DNA from 4 places in the Pseudomonas sp. H2_D02 genome. Region 3 is predicted to be linked to each of the others. Evidence: predicted binding sites of a transcription regulator. Region 3 holds the regulator's gene; each other region holds the start of a gene.
The links. Region 3 encodes FliA, which starts transcription of late flagellar genes. Its sites were predicted from a motif close to CTAAAGTTTNNNNNNNNNNNGCCGNTAA; they were not measured.
Positions count from the first base shown of each region.

Region 1 (4,455 bases), 2.0 Mb from region 3:
TTGTGCAACGCGCCATCGGCCGGTACGCCGCCATGGTAGCCGCCGTCGGGTTCGTGCTGCAGGTAGGCTTGCAGGGTCAGCGAGGTGTCCTCGGTGAAGTCGATGCTGACGGTGGGCGCCAGGGTGAAGCGCTTTTCCTTGTTGTGATCGAACTGGGTGTCGGAGGTGTCCGCCAGGCCGACCAGGCGATAGGCGATGCGTTTTTCATCGTCCACCGGCCCGCTGAAGTCGAAGCCCACGCCGCGCTGGCCCTGGGTGCCGACGGTGGCCTGGACTTGGTGATAGGTCTCGTACAGCGGCTTTTTGCTGGTGAGCGCCACCAGGCCGCCCGGCGAGCTGCGGCCATACAGCACTGAGGACGGGCCTTTGAGGATGTCGACCCGTTCCAGGAAATACGGATCGACCTGCATGGAGCTGTAGGTGCCGCTGTCGCCCATGGATTTGAGGCCGTCGAGGTAGATGTTGTCCACCGAGCCGTCGTTGAAGCCGCGCATGGCCACGTAGTCGTAGCGATGGGTCGCGCCGTAGGGGTTGGTCAGCACGCCGGGGGTGTAGCGCATCGCCTGGGAAACGGTCTGCGCGCCCTGGTCGTCCATTTGCTCGCGGGTCACCACCGATACGCTTTGTGAGGTCTCGCGCAGGGCGGTACTGGTTTTGGTCGCGACCTGGCTGTGGGTGGCGTTGTAGCCCGCCATGCTGCCCAAGGCGTTGCCCAGGGCGAAACCCTTGACGTCGGTGGTCGGCAGCGCCAGCGCGCTGTCCGCGGCTTGGGCCTGCAAGACGTAGCCGCTGCCTTCCTGGCCGACCGCAATCAGCCCCGAGCCATTGAGCAACTGGTCCAAGGCCTGGTCCGCGGAATATTCACCTTTGAGGCCTGGCGACTGGCGGCCGGCGGTTTGCTCGGGGGTGCTCGCCAACGTAACCCCTGCCTGGCGCGCGAACTGGTTCAGCACCTCGCTCAATGGGCCCGCGGCGATGTTGTAGCTCTGGCGGCTGGCGGTGACGCCGTCCTGCGCGGCGATGGCCAGCGTCGGCACAGCGCTGACGCCCAGCGCCGTGCTCAGCAGCGCGGCACGGACGGCTTGGCGCAAGAGGCTGGTTTGCGGGGAACAGCCGAAGGAGGTCTTGAGGGTTACGCGCTCAGTCATTATGGGTTTCCGTTGGAGTCGCTGAAGGCAGATAAGCGTTGCTTACTGTCCTAGCCGGACGCCTGCGCAAAACCCGCCAAAAAAAATCAGGCCGGACGTTCCACTGTCAGCCACCAGCGGGTTCGATAGCGCAGTTGCACGGGCAGCGTGCGCGGGAGCACGGCCAGCGTCTTGTCGATGTCGTCCAGGCGGAAGACGCCGGACAAACGCAGGTCCGCCACCGAGGCGGCGCATTTCAGATAGCCCCGGCGGTAGCGGCCGACCTCGTTGAGAAAGTCTTCCAGGCGCATGTTGCGCGTGACGATCAAGCCGTCCGCCCAAGCGCCTGCGTCCATGTCCAAGGGCGGTGCCAGGGTCGCTGTCGTTGCGCTGACGAGATAGCTTTGCCCGGCCTCCACTTGGATCGGCGCGCCGTCGCTGCCTTGGTGCGAGCGAATGGCGACCCGCCCGCTGGTGACGCTCAGGCGCGTGCAGTCGCTGTCCTGGCGTACGACGAAGCGCCCCTCCAACCCTTCGAACAAACCTTCGCGGCTTTTCACCAACAGCGGGCGTCCGGGATCGCGGCCGCAGGTGACCATGATTTCGCCGCGCGCCAACGTGATCAGGCGTTGGCTCGCCGTGTAGTCGAGATCGGCCGCGCTGTGGGTGTTGAGTTCCAGCCGTGTTCCGTCCGGCAATTGGAAGCCGCGTCGTTCGCCCGTGGCAGTGGCGAAGTCGGCACTCCAGGGCTGCCAGCCCAGGTCCTTGCCCAGCCATGCGGCAGCACCCACCACGGCGACGCCGGACAACAGTTTCAACGCCTGGCGCCGACCGAGGCGCTGGGCGCTGGTTTCCAGGGTGTCGAGGGCGATGTGGGCGCCGGGCACGGCGCGAAGGTTGGCCGTCAGCTCGCTGTGCAGCGACTGCACCCGTTGCCAGGCCAGTTCGTGATCGTTGTGGGCGATGCGCCAAGCGTCGCACTGTTGGCGCAGGACCGGGTTGGCGGCATGGTTGCGCAGGCGCAGCAGCCAGTGGATCGCTTGCTTGACCACTTGTTGCGAAGGGCCGCGCCCCCGCGAGGTTTGATCCATCGGCTCAATCTTCATAGCGCAGCACGTAGCAGTGATACAGCGCATCGGCGACATAACGTTCCACCGACCGCAACGAGATGCCCATTTGCTCGGCAATCTGCTTGTAGGTCATGCCTTCACACTGGGCCAGGAGGAACGCCCTGCGCACCTTGGGCTTGAGGCCTTCAAGCATTCGGGAAATGCCCTCCAGCAGTTCCAGGATCAGAGCTTGGGCTTCGGCACTGGGGGTCTGGGCCTCCGGCAGGTGCGCGATGGTTTCCAGATAGGCGCGTTCGATTTCTTCCCGGCGCCAATGATCGATCACCAGGCCTTGGGCGATGGTGCGCAGAAAAGCGCGGGGCGCCTTGAGATCCAGGCGTTCGGTGCGTTGCAGCAGGCGTACGAAAGTGTCCTGGGCCAGGTCGGCCGCATCGGCGGCGTTGCCCAATCGGCTGCGCAACCATGTGTGGAGCCAGCTATGGTGGCTGCAGTAGAGCGCCTGTACTGCTAACTGGGGAGAGGACATGAACGCGATGGCCTGATATCACAAATGATAATAGGTCGCATTGTCATAAGCGTTCATTAAATTTGCAACCACCGTTCGCCGTGGAATCCTTCCGATTCAGTGGTCATCTCGTCGGACAATTGTACAACCGGCTAATCTTTTCCAGGCGCTGGCCGACAGCAAGGTATGCGTGCACCAAAATGGAGCGGATCCAATCTCAGCTCTGCGGCTACATGGAATTGCCAACCGGAATGCACCCCCATCCCCTGCATAAGAAGTCCCATCCATGAATCTAAAGTTCAGCCACAAAATCCTCCTGGCCGCCTCTGGTGTGGTGGTTCTGGCTTTTGCCCTGTTCACGCTCTACAACGATTATTTGCAACGCAACACCATCGGCCGCAGCCTCGAGTCATCCATCGAGCAATCCGGTGACCTCACGGCCAGCAGCGTCCAGAACTGGATGAGTGGGCGGATACTGGTATTGGAAAACCTGGCGCAAAACATCGCGCATCAAGGGCCGAGCGCCGATTTGCCGGGGCTGGTCGACCAGCCGGCGTTGACCTCGAACTTCCAGTTCACCTACGTGGGCCAGAACAACGGCGTGTTCACCCAGCGGCCTGACGCGAAGATGCCCGACGGTTATGACCCGCGTCAGCGTCCCTGGTACAAACAGGCCGTCGCCGCCGATAAAACCATGTTGACCCCACCTTACGCGGCGGCCGTTGGCGGCCTGGTGGTAACCATTGCCCTGCCGGTCAAGCACAACGGCGAGCTGCTCGGTGTGGTCGGTGGTGACCTGAGCCTGGAAACCCTGGTGAAGATCATCAACTCCGTGGATTTCGGTGGTATCGGCCATGCGTTCCTGGTCAGCGGCGACGGTCAGGTGATCGTCAGCCCGGACAAAGACCAGGTGATGAAGAACCTCAAGGACATCTACCCAGGCACCCCGGTGCGCATCGGCAAAGGCATCCAGGACGTGGAGCTGAACGGGCAGGACCGCATCCTTTCGTTCACCCCGGTGACCGGTTTGCCGGGCGCCGAGTGGTACATCGGCCTGTCGATCGACAAGAGCAAGGCCTACGCACCGCTGAGCCAGTTCCGTACGTCGGCGCTGATCGCGATGTTCGTCGCGGTGGCGGCGATTGCGTTGCTGTTGAGCTTGTTGATCCAGGTGCTGATGCGTCCGCTGACCACCATGGGCCGTGCGATGCAGGACATCGCCCAGGGTGAAGGCGACCTGACCCGGCGCCTGGTCGTGCAGGGCAAGGACGAGTTCGCGGTGTTGGGTGGTTCGTTCAACCAGTTCGTGGAACGTATTCATGCTTCGATCGCCGAAGTGTCTTCCGCCACGCGCCAGGTGCATGACCTGTCGCAACGGGTGATGACGTCTTCCAACGCCTCGCTCGTCGGTTCGGATGAGCAGAGCGCGCGCACCAACAGCGTGGCCGCCGCGATCAACCAGTTGGGCGCCGCGACCCAGGAAATCGCCCGCAACGCCGCCGATGCTTCGCAGCACGCCAGTGGCGCCAGCGAACAGGCGGACGACGGTCGCCAAGTAGTAGAGAAAACCATCCAGGCCATGACCGAGCTGTCGCAGAAGATCAGCCTGTCGTGCACCCAGATCGAAACGCTGAACGCGAGCACCGACAACATCGGGCACATCCTGGACGTGATCAAGGGTATCTCCCAGCAAACCAACCTGCTGGCCTTGAACGCCGCCATCGAAGCGGCCCGTGCCGGTGAAGCCGGACGT
Region 1 is NZ_CP162816.1:472,118-476,572, reverse strand. Features, by position in the region: gene AB4N42_RS02105 (TonB-dependent siderophore receptor) at 1-1,148, opposite strand, end outside; gene AB4N42_RS02100 (FecR domain-containing protein) at 1,235-2,218, opposite strand; gene AB4N42_RS02095 (sigma-70 family RNA polymerase sigma factor) at 2,223-2,723, opposite strand; gene AB4N42_RS02090 (methyl-accepting chemotaxis protein) at 2,989-4,455, shown strand, end outside.
Region 1: AB4N42_RS02090 (methyl-accepting chemotaxis protein) is a predicted target of FliA. The motif match lies at 2,855-2,882, and genes of this name have one in related genera.

Region 2 (4,455 bases), 2.3 Mb from region 3:
AAAAGCAGTTCCGCCCTTCAAGGGAGTACCGGCATGTTCCGATGGCTAGGTAACGTAGGCGTTAATCGCAAACTCGGCTTCGGTTTCGGCTTGGTACTGCTCTTGACCGTAATGATCGCTTTCACCGGTTGGACCGGCCTGAGCAAGGTAGTTGCTCGCGGCGACACGCTGGGACTCATCGCCAGCCTGAACGACCTGACCAAGGACCTGCGCTCCGCGCGCATGGATTATGACGCGACCCGTGGCGAAAAAGGCCCAGGTGACCTCAACGATCTCCTCGGTAAATTGGAGCCTGGGCTACAGAGCGCCCGCCAATCGATCGAGGAGCCGGCCGATGTAGCGATCATCGATAAGCAGTTGGCGGCTGTCGCCGAGTACAAGACTGTCGTCGCCGATTTGATCCGCGCCACCGCCAGTCGCGAGGATGCCCGCAGCAAACTGGGCGCCAGCGCCGATAACGCAGTGGCCCATGTCGCCGACGTTGAAAACGCCATGCTGCAAGGCGATAGCGTTCCACGACTCGGCGGTGTGTCGAGCCTGGCAAAAGCACTCCAGCAGGCCCGCTATCAGGTTCGCGGCTACACCTACAGTGGCCAGGCCAGCGCCGAGCAACCCGCGCTGGATGCCATCGATAACGCGATGAAAACCCTCGACAATCTTGCACCGCAACTGGCCGATGAACACGCCGCCAAGCTGCAGCAGGCCAGTGCATCGTTCAAGGCTTATCGTGCAGCGGTCAGCCAGTTCCATGACGCCCAGACTGCCAACGCAGCTGCCATCAAGCGCATGTCGGACCTGGGGGTCGTGCTACGCGAGGCCAGCAGGAATCTCACCGCGTCCCAGACGATGGTGCGCAACCATGAAGCGGCCCAGGCCGATACTCTCCTGGTCTCGGCCGCTGCGCTGGCCCTCCTGTTCGGCGTGATCGCAGCCCTGATAATCACCCGACAGATCGTCGACCCGCTGGGCCAGACCCTCAAGGTGGCCGAACACGTGGCCGCAGGCGACCTGACCCACAACCTTACCTCCGAGCGCCGCGACGAACTGGGCCAGCTACAGCGTGCCATGCAAGGCATGACCGTGGGCCTGCGGCAATTGATCGGCGGCATCAGCGAAGGCGTTACGCAGATTGCCAGTGCCGCCGAGCAGCTCTCGGCCGTCACCGAGCAGACTAGCGCCGGAGTCAGCAGGCAGAAAGTGGAAACCGACCAGGTCGCCACCGCCATGCACGAAATGACGGCCACGGTGCAGGAAGTGGCGCGTAATGCCGAGGAAGCCTCCGAGGCCTCCCTCGCCGCCGACCAGCAGGCCCGCGAGGGCGACCAAGTGGTGGGCGAAGCCATCGCCCAGATCGAACGCCTGTCCAGGGAAGTGAGCAACTCTACCGAAGCGATGGGCCAGCTCCAGCGCGAAAGCGACAAGATCGGCAGCGTCCTCGACGTCATCAAGTCCGTCGCCCAACAAACCAACCTGCTGGCCCTCAACGCGGCCATCGAAGCGGCCCGTGCCGGTGAAGCCGGTCGTGGTTTCGCCGTGGTGGCCGATGAAGTCCGCAGCCTCGCCCAGCGCACCCAGAAATCCACCGAGGAAATCGAAGAGTTGATTGCCGGCCTGCAGACGGGTACCGAAAAGGTCGCGAGCAGCCTGGGCAGCAGCCGCGGCCTGACCGATAGCAGTGTCGAACTGACCCGCCGCGCCGGCGGTTCCCTGGAGAACATCACCCGCACCGTCTCGGCGATCCAGGCAATGAACCAACAGATCGCCGCCGCCGCCGAGCAACAGAGCGCCGTGGCCGAGGAGATCAACCGCAGCGTGCTGAACGTCCGCGATGTATCCGAGCAGGCCTCCGCCGCCAGCGAAGAGACCGCTGCCTCCAGCGCCGAATTGGCACGGCTGGGGGTTCATTTGCAAACGCTGGTAGGACGCTTCAAGGTCTGACCAGAACGGCCGGCATAACCCTGTGGCGAGGGAGCTTGCTCCTCGCCACGAAATCTTGACAATCCCCTACAGATCCCTCCCAAACCGCCGATACAGTCCCCATAAAACCAAATCAGCGCTCCAAGGGAGTATCAGCATGTTCCGGTGGCTTGCCCAGGGTCTGGGAAATGTAAGCGTGAATCGCAAACTCGGCGCAGGCTTCGGCCTGGTGCTGCTCCTCACCTTGATGATCGCGTTCACCGGCTGGTCCGGCCTGGGCAATGTCATCAGCCGCGGCGACAAGCTCGGGTTCATTGCCGGTCTCAACGACCTGAGCAAGGACTTGAACCTGGCCAGCATCGACTACAACACCACCCGGGGCGAGAAAGGCCCGCAACAGGTCGACGACCTGCTTGGCAAGCTCGATGCAGGCCTGAAAACCGCTCGCGAATTGATCGAACAGCCCGCCGACATCGCGTTGATCGACCAGCAACTGGCCGCCGTCGCCGAGTACAAAAGCGCCTTCGCCCAGATGACCAGTGCCACCGTCAGTCGCGAAGATGCCCGCAGCAAGCTGGGCGCCAGCGCCGATAACACCGTGGCGCGGGTCGCCGAAGTGGAAAAAGCGCTGCTGCAAGGCGGCGACATCACCCAGTTCAACAACATCGTGACCCTGAGCAAGGCGATCCAGCAGGCCCGCTACCAGGTCCGCGGTTACACTTACAGCGGCAAAAGCGAGGCCCAACAGCCGGCCATCGATGCAATCACCGATGTCTTGAAGCTGCTGGCTCGCTTGCCAGCCCAGTTGCCCGAGGAGCATGCCGACAAGCTCCAGCAGGCCAGCGACTCGATGAACCTCTATCGAGCGGCGGTCAGCCAGTTCCGCGACTCCCAGCTCGATAACGGTGCCGCACTGCAGCGCATGAGCGAGCAAGGCCAGATCCTGATCGACTCCAGCCAGAAGCTCACCGTGTCACAGACCGCCGTGCGCGACCGCGACACCGCCCAGGCCAAGAGCATCCTGATTGCAGCCGCCGCCCTGGCCCTGCTATTTGGCGTGATCGCCGCCCTGCTCATCACTCGGCAGATCGTCGGTCCTCTGGATGAGACCCTGAAGGTGGCAGAACGCGTCGCCGCGGGTGACCTGACCCATAACCTCACCTCTGAACGCCGCGACGAACTCGGCCAACTGCAACGCGCCATGCAACGCATGACCGTGGGCCTGCGGCAATTGATCGGTGGCATCGGTGAAGGGGTTACCCAGATCGCCAGCGCCGCCGAACAGCTGTCGGCCGTGACCGAACAGACCAGCGCCGGTGTGAACAGTCAGAAAGTGGAAACCGATCAGGTCGCCACGGCCATGCACGAAATGACCGCCACGGTGCAGGAAGTCGCGCGCAACGCCGAGGAAGCCTCCGAAGCCGCCGTCGCCGCCGACCAACAGGCCCGTGAAGGCGATAAGGTAGTTGGCGAAGCCATCGCCCAGATCGAACGCCTGGCCAAGGAAGTGGGCAACTCCACCGCCGCCATGGGCGATTTGAAGCGCGAAAGCGACAAGATCGGCAGCGTCCTGGACGTGATCAAGTCCGTGGCCCAGCAAACCAACCTGCTGGCCCTCAACGCAGCCATCGAAGCGGCCCGTGCCGGGGAAGCCGGACGTGGTTTCGCGGTGGTGGCCGATGAAGTCCGCAGCCTGGCCCAGCGCACCCAGAAGTCTACCGAAGAGATTGAAGAGCTGATCGTCGGTCTGCAAGCCGGCACCGAGCAGGTTGCGACCATCATGGACAACAGTCGCAGCCTGACCGACAGCAGCGTCGAACTGACCCGCCGCGCCGGGGGCTCGTTGGAGAACATCACGCGTACGGTTTCGGCGATCCAGTCGATGAACCAGCAGATCGCAGCGGCGGCCGAGCAGCAAAGCGCGGTGGCCGAGGAGATCAACCGCAGCGTGCTGAATGTGCGTGACGTGTCGGAGCAGACGGCGTCGTCCAGTGAGGAGACGGCAGCTTCCAGCGCGGAGTTGGCGCGGCTGGGGGTTCATTTGCAGACGTTGGTGGGGCGGTTTAGGGTCTGACTTGGCATCCGAGATAAATGTTCATGAGGAGGCGGCTTTAAAGCCGACCTGGCTCTGAGTGACCGAGTTTCTCCCGTGAGAGCGAGCTTGCTCGCGATAGGGGTGCCACAGTCGACGAAAATGTTGGATGTGCCGGCCTCTTCGCGAGCAGGCTCGCTCCCACAATGGGATTGGAATAAAGCCAAAGAACCAGGTCGGCTATAAGGCCGCCTCGCTGTAGACCTTGATCTTGATCTTGATCTGGGGCGCCCCGTTAACCACGCTGGCCGAACGCAGGCATTGCGCAGTGGACATCCCGGCATGGATGCCGGGATAGCCGCGCTGGGCCAGGGACGGCCCTTCGCGGCGGGCCCACGGAGCAATGCCGGAGTGAGGGCACACCGAGCCTGGGCGAGGTGCCGAGTGGTGGGGCAAAGCCTTTTTGGTTACTTTTTTGGCGTCTGAAAAAAGTAACCCGCCGTAAG
Region 2 is NZ_CP162816.1:212,145-216,599, forward strand. Features, by position in the region: gene AB4N42_RS00960 (methyl-accepting chemotaxis protein) at 34-1,938, shown strand; gene AB4N42_RS00965 (methyl-accepting chemotaxis protein) at 2,075-3,991, shown strand; gene AB4N42_RS00970 (nucleoid-structuring protein H-NS) at 4,190-4,372, opposite strand.
Region 2: AB4N42_RS00965 (methyl-accepting chemotaxis protein) is a predicted target of FliA. The motif match lies at 2,005-2,032, and genes of this name have one in related genera.

Region 3 (4,455 bases):
TTCCGAACATGGAACTCGAGGATGAGCTGCGCAAGACCCAGTCGCGTATCGCCAGCGCCCAGGCCGAATTGAGCCTGCGCAGCAGCGAAGGCGCGGCGAGCGCTGGCACCAATCGTCAATTGTTCGCCGGCCAGCCATTGACCGCAGGCCTGCCGCTGACCGCCGCCGAACCGCTGGTCGAGGCCACGCCGGCCGAGCCGCGTCGCCCGGAGCCGGCGCCTGCTGCGCCTGCCCGCGGTGTCGACCCGCGCGCCTTCGACTCGATGCGCTTCGAACTCAACAGCCTGCGTGAGCTGATGGAAGTCCAGCTCGGCTCGCTGGCCTGGAACCAACTGCAAGGCAGCCGTCCAGCCCAGGCCAACCTGTGGCGTCGCCTGCAACGCATTGGCTTGTCCGGCCCGTTGGCGCGCGATCTGCTGGCGCTGATCAACGGCATCGAAGAGCCTCGCCAGGCCTGGCGCATGCTGCTGGCGCACCTGGCGCGGATGATCGCCACGCCGGAAGTCGAGCCACTGGAGGAGGGCGGAGTGATCGCCATGGTCGGCCCGGCCGGCATGGGCAAGACCACCACCCTGGCCAAGCTCGCGGCCCGTTATGTCCTCAAGTACGGCGCGCAGAGTATCGCCCTGGTGAGCATGGACAGTTTCCGCATCGGCGCCCAGGAACAACTCAAGACCCTGGGTCGGATCCTCAATGTGTCGGTGACCCATGTGGACCCGGGCCAATCCCTGGCCCAGGCGCTGGAGCCGCTGATGCGCAAGCGCGTCGTGCTGATCGACACCGCCGGCCTGCAAGCCAGCGATCCGGCCCTGCGCATGCAGCTGGAAAGCCTGGCCGGACGTGGCATCAAGTCAAAAAATTATCTCGTGTTGGCAACCACCAGCCAGAAACAGGTTCTAACCGCCGCATACCACAGCTACAAACGCTGCGGGCTGGCCGGCTGCATCCTGACTAAGCTGGACGAAACGGCAAGCCTGGGCGAGGTGTTGAGCCTGGCGATCGGTCATGAACTACCGGTGGCCTACCTGACCGACGGGCCGCGGATCCCGGATGATTTGCATCTGCCGCGCCGTCATCAACTGGTCAGTCGTGCCGTGAGTGTGCAAATGCAGGAAGAACCCAGCGAAGAAGCCATGGCTGACATGTTCGCTGATATCTACCACAGCCCGACCAAGCAGGTTGGCTGAGGTATTCATGAATATTTTTTGTACCTACATCGATGGTCTGCCATGCATTGTTCCATATGTGAACGCGCAGCCAGTAATGTGGCCTCCGTCTAAGTAAGACAAGGTAAAGAACGAACATGGGCAGCATGCATCCCGTACAGGTGATCGCGGTGACCGGCGGCAAAGGTGGCGTCGGCAAGACTAACGTGTCAGTGAACTTGTCCCTGGCCCTGGCAGAGCTAGGCCGACGGGTCATGTTGCTGGACGCCGACCTGGGCCTGGCGAACGTCGACGTGCTGCTGGGGCTGACACCCAAGCGCACCCTGGCGGACGTGATCGAAGGCCGCTGTGAACTGCGCGACGTGCTCCTGCAGGGGCCCGGCGGGATTCGCATCGTGCCGGCCGCTTCCGGCACCCAGAGCATGGTGCACCTGACCCCGGCCCAGCACGCCGGCCTGATCCAGGCTTTCAGCGACATCGGCGACAACCTCGATGTGCTGGTGATCGACACGGCTGCCGGCATCGGTGACTCGGTGGTCAGTTTTGTCCGCGCCGCCCAGGAAGTCCTGCTGGTGGTCTGCGACGAACCGACGTCCATCACCGACGCCTACGCCCTGATCAAGCTGCTTAACCGCGACTATGGCATGAACCGGTTCCGCGTCCTGGCCAACATGGCCCAGAGCCCGCAGGAAGGACGCAACCTGTTCGCCAAGTTGACAAAGGTCACGGATCGCTTCCTGGACGTCGCCCTACAATACGTCGGCGCAGTGCCTTACGACGAAAGCGTACGCAAGGCCGTCCAGAAGCAACGTGCCGTATATGAAGCCTTTCCACGTTCCAAATGCGCGCTGGCGTTCAAGGCGATCGCCCAGAAGGTCGATACCTGGCCACTGCCCGCCAACCCACGCGGGCATCTGGAATTTTTCGTCGAGCGTCTTGTGCAACAAACAGCAGGGCCCGTGTTATGACAGCCAGCGGTTACAACCATCTCTACAAAAAATCGGCACGGGACGCCCAGTACGAATTGATCGAGCGTTACGCGCCATTGGTCAAGCGCATCGCCTATCACTTGCTGGCACGCTTGCCGGCCAGTGTCCAGGTCGAAGACCTGATCCAGGCGGGCATGATTGGCCTGCTGGAAGTGGCGAACAAATACGACGCCAGCAAAGGCGCCAGCTTCGAGACCTATGCCGGTATCCGCATTCGCGGCGCCATGCTCGATGAAGTCCGCAAGGGCGATTGGGCACCGCGTTCAGTGCACCGCAATACCCGTATGGTCAGTGACGCGATTCGCGCGATTGAAGCTAAAACCGGGCGTGACGCTAAAGATCATGAGGTTGCGGCCGAACTCCAATTGAGTCTCGACGATTATTACGGGATTTTGAACGATACCTTGGGCAGTCGCCTGTTCAGTTTCGACGACCTGTTGCAGGACGGCGAACACGAAGGGCTGCATGAGGATGGCGCAAGTGCTCACATGGAGCCATCGCGCGACCTGGAAGATGAACGCTTCCAGAGTGCGTTGGCGGAAGCGATTGCCAATTTGCCGGAGCGTGAGCGACTGGTCTTGGCGCTGTACTACGACGAAGAGCTGAACCTCAAGGAAATCGGTGAGGTCCTGGGGGTCAGCGAATCGCGGGTCAGCCAGTTACACAGCCAGTGCGCGGCCCGTTTGCGGGGGCGTTTGGGGGAGTGGCGAGCACGCTGACAGGCGGTGCGGAGATGCTGCGAGCGGGGCAGGCATGGCAAGTGCCACGCCAGTCTCCATCCGTTGTGCTCCAGACCGTTGTCGAGTGTTGTGCCGGATTGATTGAAATGGCGCGTTCAGGTGCTGGGCGCGTTTAAGACTGCTTGGAGGTCGAATTGGACAAGAACATGAAAATCCTCATCGTTGATGACTTCTCAACGATGCGGCGGATCATAAAAAACCTGTTGCGTGACCTTGGGTTCACCAACACGGTCGAGGCCGACGATGGCACCACTGCCATTCCGGTTCTCAACAGCGGGAGCATCGACTTTCTGGTGACTGACTGGAACATGCCTGGCATGACCGGTATCGACTTGCTGCGCCATGTGCGCGCCGACGAAAAACTCAAGCACCTCCCGGTGCTGATGGTGACTGCCGAAGCCAAGCGCGAGCAGATCATCGAAGCGGCCCAGGCCGGTGTAAACGGCTATGTGGTCAAACCCTTCACGGCCCAGGCGTTGAAAGAGAAGATCGAAAAAATCTTCGAACGCATCGGTTAACGGCGCCACGGGGGAGCTATGGACAACGAATCTTCAATGGGCGATTTCGAATCGACCCTGAAAAAACATGCCCGCGAACTGGTCGACAGCCTTGAAAAGGGCCGCTTCGGCGATGCGGTTCAAATGATTCATGAGCTCAACCAGACCCGGGATCGTGGTCTGTACCAGGAAGTCGGCAAGCTCACCCGTGAACTGCACAGCGCGATCGTCAATTTCCAGATCGATCCGAACATGCCGCAGGCCGAGGAAGTCTCGCAGATTACCGACGCAACCGAGCGCCTTGGCTATGTGGTCAAGCTGACCGAAGCCGCGGCCAACCGCACCATGGACCTGGTGGAAAGCGCAACGCCCCTGGTCAACGGCCTGAGCGAGGAAGCCCAGGCGTTGAGCACCGATTGGGGACGGTTCATGCGTCGCGAAGTCGGCGCCGAGGAATTTCGGGAGCTGGCCCGGCGGGTCGACGGTTTCCTGACACGCAGCAGCGCCGAGAACCGCGCCGTGGCAAGCAACCTCAACGACATTCTGTTGGCCCAGGATTACCAGGACCTCACCGGTCAGGTCATCAAGCGCGTGACCCAACTGGTCACCGAAGTGGAAAGCAATCTGCTCAAGCTGGTGTTGATGGCTAGCCAGGTCGACCGCTTTGCCGACATCGAACACGACCGTGAAGCGATGCTTGCTGAAAAAGATCCACAAAAACATCTCTCTCAGGGTGAAGGTCCGCAGATTCATGCCGATAAAAGAGAAGACGTTGTGTCCGGTCAGGACGATGTGGACGATTTGCTGTCCAGCCTTGGATTTTGATTTAGCCCTATTTTAGGAGCAGCCATTAATGAGCTTCGGCGCCGATGAAGAGATCCTTCAGGATTTCCTGGTTGAGGCCGGCGAGATTCTAGAGCAACTGTCCGAACAGCTGGTCGAGCTGGAAAGCCGACCTGATGATGCGGATCTGCTCAATGCAATTTTTCGCGGTTTCCACACTGTAAAAGGAGGCGCCGGCTTCCTCCAGCTCAATGAGCTGGTGGAGTGCTGCCACATTGCC
Region 3 is NZ_CP162816.1:2,472,907-2,477,361, forward strand. Features, by position in the region: gene flhF (flagellar biosynthesis protein FlhF) at 1-1,187, shown strand, start outside; gene fleN (flagellar synthesis regulator FleN) at 1,304-2,134, shown strand; gene fliA (RNA polymerase sigma factor FliA) at 2,131-2,874, shown strand; gene AB4N42_RS11520 (chemotaxis response regulator CheY) at 3,042-3,413, shown strand; gene AB4N42_RS11525 (protein phosphatase CheZ) at 3,432-4,217, shown strand; partial or broken gene AB4N42_RS11530 (chemotaxis protein CheA) at 4,246-4,455, shown strand, end outside.

Region 4 (4,455 bases), 1.9 Mb from region 3:
GCCGATAAGGTCCCAACGCTCGGCGAGGCGACCGGTGATGTCCAACTCCAGGCCTTGGGAGCCGACTTTGCCCGCAGCCTCGGAGACATTATCAACGGTCGTGACCACGTTCTTTTTCACGATATCGAACAACGCGAGGTTGATGTTCAAGCCCGGCAGCGGATCGTACTTGGCACCGATCTCGTAGCTGCGGCCCTCCTCTGGCTGGAAGGTACGACTGTTCTTATCGACCACATCGTTAGGTTTGAATGACCGGCTGTAGTTGCCATACAGCGACAGTTCTTCCGTGGCTTTGTAGACCAGGCCGAGGAATGGGACGAAGGCGTCACCATTATCGTCGCGAACTGGCTTGGCCGGGACAAGTCCCTGCGTCGTGTATTGATCGTAATGCTGATAACGACCGCCAAACACCAGGATCCAGCGATCGTCCAGGTGCCAGTTGTCCTTCAGATACACCGAACTGGAGGTCAGCTTGTTGCTCAGGTTGCTCTGGGTTGGGCTGATGACGCTGGGCTTATCCAGGCCACCGTACACCGGAGCCGCAGGATCGAAGCCTGCTTGGTTAGCGCCACGGTAAGTCTTGCCCCGAAACTGGTCTGAAACCTGGTTGTCGACGCCCACCAACAGATCATGACGCTGGCCTAACAGTTCTTGATTGCCAATGAAGTCCCAACTGGCGTAGCGGGTTTCATCGTCATAATGCGCACCGTTGGCGGCGCGCTGCAGGACACCATTCGACAGGCGCGGCTGGGCAATCGAAAGACTGTACCGGTCATTGTTCCAACCATAAGTCACCCGCGTCTTCCACGCGTCCGTCAGCTCGTACTCGAACCGCGCAGTCGCCGTCTCACGAATACCGACGCTCTTGGCCCAAGGCTCGTCCAGGCGCTTGTCGTAATCGATATCGGCCGGATGCCCATTGGTGAACATCGTCCCCCGGTCAAACGGATTGGAATATTCGTTGTACTCATAACTCAGGTTCAACGAAGCCCGCTCACCGTTCCACGCCAGCGATGGCGCCACCAGCGTGCTCTCGTTGACGCCGTAGTTGCGCCAGTAATCTTCATGACCGCGCTCGGCGATCAGGCGATAGGCCAGGCCGGTGTCGCCCAAGGGGCCAGTGGTGTCCACGGCCATGGTGCCGCCGCCTTCGCTGTAGGCGGAACCGCTCAGCGTGGTGCTCTGGGTGTACTCGGGCTTCTTGCTGATGACGTTGACCAGTCCGCCGGGCTCCAGGGCGCCGTACAACATCGAGGCAGGGCCCTTGAGCACTTCGACCCGCTCGGTGGTGGCGCTGAAGTTGTGGCCCAGGTTGGAACGCACGCCGTCGCGCAGGATCGAGCCGTCATCGTTGGTGCCGAAGCCGCGCTTGACCAGCGAGTCCCGCGAGCCGCCCAGGGTGTTGCCCTGGCTGACACCGCTGACGAACTTCATCGCGTCTTCCAGCGAGCGCACCTGATAGTCCGCCAGGGTCTGCTGGGTCACCACGTTGATCGATTGCGCCTCTTCCTTGATCGGTACATCGCTCTTGCTCGCCGTGCTGGCTTGCGATGCCGTGTAGCCTTCGTCCTGAATGATCCGGCCGCCTTGCACATCCGTAGTGGGCAGCTCGAGAGTGTCCTGTGCCCTCAAGGGGCTTGCCATGAAACAGCAGGACAGCGCGGGTAAAACACATTTGACGAGGGCGTTGCGGTAAGCGAGAGGGGTGGAACGATTCAAGACGCTGCACTCAAGGAGGGGTTGTGAATGAGAGCGAATATACTTTGAGAATCATTCCCAGTAAATCTTTTGCATCAAATGATTATCGGCGTGATCCTTTGTGGGAGCGAGCTTGCTCGCGATGGCGGTAGATCGGTTTCATTGATGTGGAACGTGCCGCCGCTATCGCGAGCAAGCTCGCTCCCACAGGATTTATTGCCAAAGTGATATCAAATCGCCCCACTGCCCTAAAGCTTTGCCGTGAGCGGTCGAATGTATTCCATTAAGTGATTTTTTCGCAGGAGCAGCGGCATGCAGACGTTAAAGGCCTTGTACGAGTCTATCGAGATGCAGTTTTTCGATACCCTCACCAAAAAGCTTTCAAGCCTTTTCCTGTTGGTCGCCGTCAGTGGGCTGTTGTATTGGGTGGCCCTCAGCGCCCGCGCCGATATCCTCCTGCAGCTGCGCGCGGCCCAGCTGGACGCGGCGCTGCTGGCGCAAATCGAAGGCCGGCTCGACAGCCTCACCCATGCCCTGCTCTTCGGTACGGTCCTGACGCTGGGCATGATCAGTTTCATGGTCTGGTATTTCCGCCACCTCATCGTGCGCCCCGTCACCGCCATGACCAAGGCCCTGGAAGAGATCGCCAATGGCGAGGGCGACTTGTCCAAGGACCTGCCGCTGGTCACCCACGATGAAATCCGCACGCTGGCCGCGACCTGCAACCGCTTCCTGGCCAAGCAGCGCGAGATCATCAGCAACGTCCAGGCGTTGACGGTGCACATTGCCGTCGAGTCGGCCCGCTCGTTGAAGAACATCAGCGACTCCAGCGACAGCGCGACCCACCAGGCGCGTTTCGCCAAGGAAGTGATGGAGCAGAGCAATACCGCCGTGGGCCGTATCGAAGAGGTGTCGCGCCAGACCCAAGGCATCTCCGGCACCACCGCGCAGAACCTGAGCATGGCCCGCGATTCCTACGCCGAGCTGCTGGAAGTGACCGGCAACATCAGCGAGATTTCCAGCAGCCTCGGCGAGTTCGCCGGGCTGGTGGACGCCCTCAACCAGCGCTCCTCGAGCATCAAGTCGATCGTCGGCCTGATCCAGCAGATTTCCGCCCAGACCAACCTCTTGGCGCTCAACGCAGCCATCGAAGCCGCGCGTGCCGGGGAAAGTGGCCGGGGCTTTGCGGTGGTGGCCGATGAAGTGCGCACCCTGGCGCAGAACGTCAGCCGGGCCACCGACGACATCTCGCGCAACATCGACGCCATGCTCCAGGAAGTCAGCTCGACCCACGAGCAGACCACTCAGATCAGCCACAGCGCCCGGGAAACCCAGAAAGTCGTGGAGCGCGCGTCCGGTCATTTCGAAAGCATGATCGTCGACTTCGAATCCACCAACGGCAAGCTGGCCGACATTGCCGATCACATCCAGCAATTCGCCGACACCAACACCGGCATCAACGAACGCGTCACGCAGATCCACGCCGACAGCCAGTCGATCGACCAGCGCATGCAGCAATCGGCCACCGCCACCCGCGACCTGTCCGGCGTGGCCGAGAAGGTCCAGACGCTGCTGGGCCGCTTCGTGCTCGGCCACGGCAAGCTGGACGCCGCCATCACCCGCGCCAGCGAATGCCGCGACACGCTGCAGCTTCATCTGCAGGCGTTGCAGGACGAGGGCGTCAACCTGTTCGACCAGAATTACCAACTGATTCAGGGCACCGATCCCAAGCAGTACATGACCAGCTACACCGAGCGCTTTGCCCGGGTCTGTCAGGAAGAATGCGACAAGCTCACCCGCAGCACGCCGGGCGGCAAGGTCTCGTTCATTGTCGATACGAAGGGTTATTGCCCGGTCAACAACAGCTGGGTCTCCAAGCCACCGACCGGCGACCGCGCCGTCGACCTCCCGGTGTGCCGCAACAAGCGGATCTTCAACGACCCGATCGGCCTGCGCGCGGCGGGCAACGTCCAGCGCTTCCTGCTGCAGACCTACCTGCGCGACACCGGCGAAATCATGACCGAGATCGACGTGCCGTTCTTCTTCGGCGGTCGTCACTGGGGCAACCTGCGGGTAGGCTTCGATGCGGCGGTGTTGTTGGCCGATTGATCAACACCGGAATCAAGCCAGACAACGGCCCTGTGGCGACGGAGCTTGCTCCCTCACCACAAGGAATTTGTGGTGTACGCAAATCCTGAGGCCAACCCAAACCAACTGTGGGGGGAATCGGTGTGCACGCAAATCTCGAAACCACCCAAAAACAACTGTGAGAGCGGGCTTGCTCGCGATGGCGTCAGGTCAGCCGAATCATCGTTGACTGACACTCCGCTTTCGCGAGCAAGCTCGCTCCCACAGGGGAACGGTGGTGTACACAAATCTTGAGACCAGCCCAAAACAACTGTGGGATAGACTCAGTTCAACAGCACTTCGGCCCACCCTTGCCGCCGTAACGGGCCTCCTGGCGTTCGCGGAAGAACGCCTCGTAGTCCATCATCGGCTTGTCCGGGTGCTTGGTTTGCATGTGCTCGACGTAGTTGTCGTAGTCGGGCATGCCGACCATCAGGCGGGCGGCCTGACCGAGGTATTTACCGAGGCGACTCAAGTCATTGAACATCGTTGCAATCCTCGATCAAGCGTCCGGCAGGGCCTGGAATGGCGCTTCTTTGTCCGTGCGTTCTTTCGTGCCCCAGGCGGCGATGCCGACCTTGAGCGCGTAGAACAGGATGCTGAAGACCACGAACAGGAACAACACCGTCA
Region 4 is NZ_CP162816.1:4,330,182-4,334,636, forward strand. Features, by position in the region: gene AB4N42_RS19765 (TonB-dependent siderophore receptor) at 1-1,644, opposite strand, end outside; gene AB4N42_RS19770 (methyl-accepting chemotaxis protein) at 2,011-3,807, shown strand; gene AB4N42_RS19775 (YbdD/YjiX family protein) at 4,115-4,312, opposite strand; gene AB4N42_RS19780 (carbon starvation CstA family protein) at 4,328-4,455, opposite strand, start outside.
Region 4: AB4N42_RS19770 (methyl-accepting chemotaxis protein) is a predicted target of FliA. The motif match lies at 1,947-1,974, and genes of this name have one in related genera.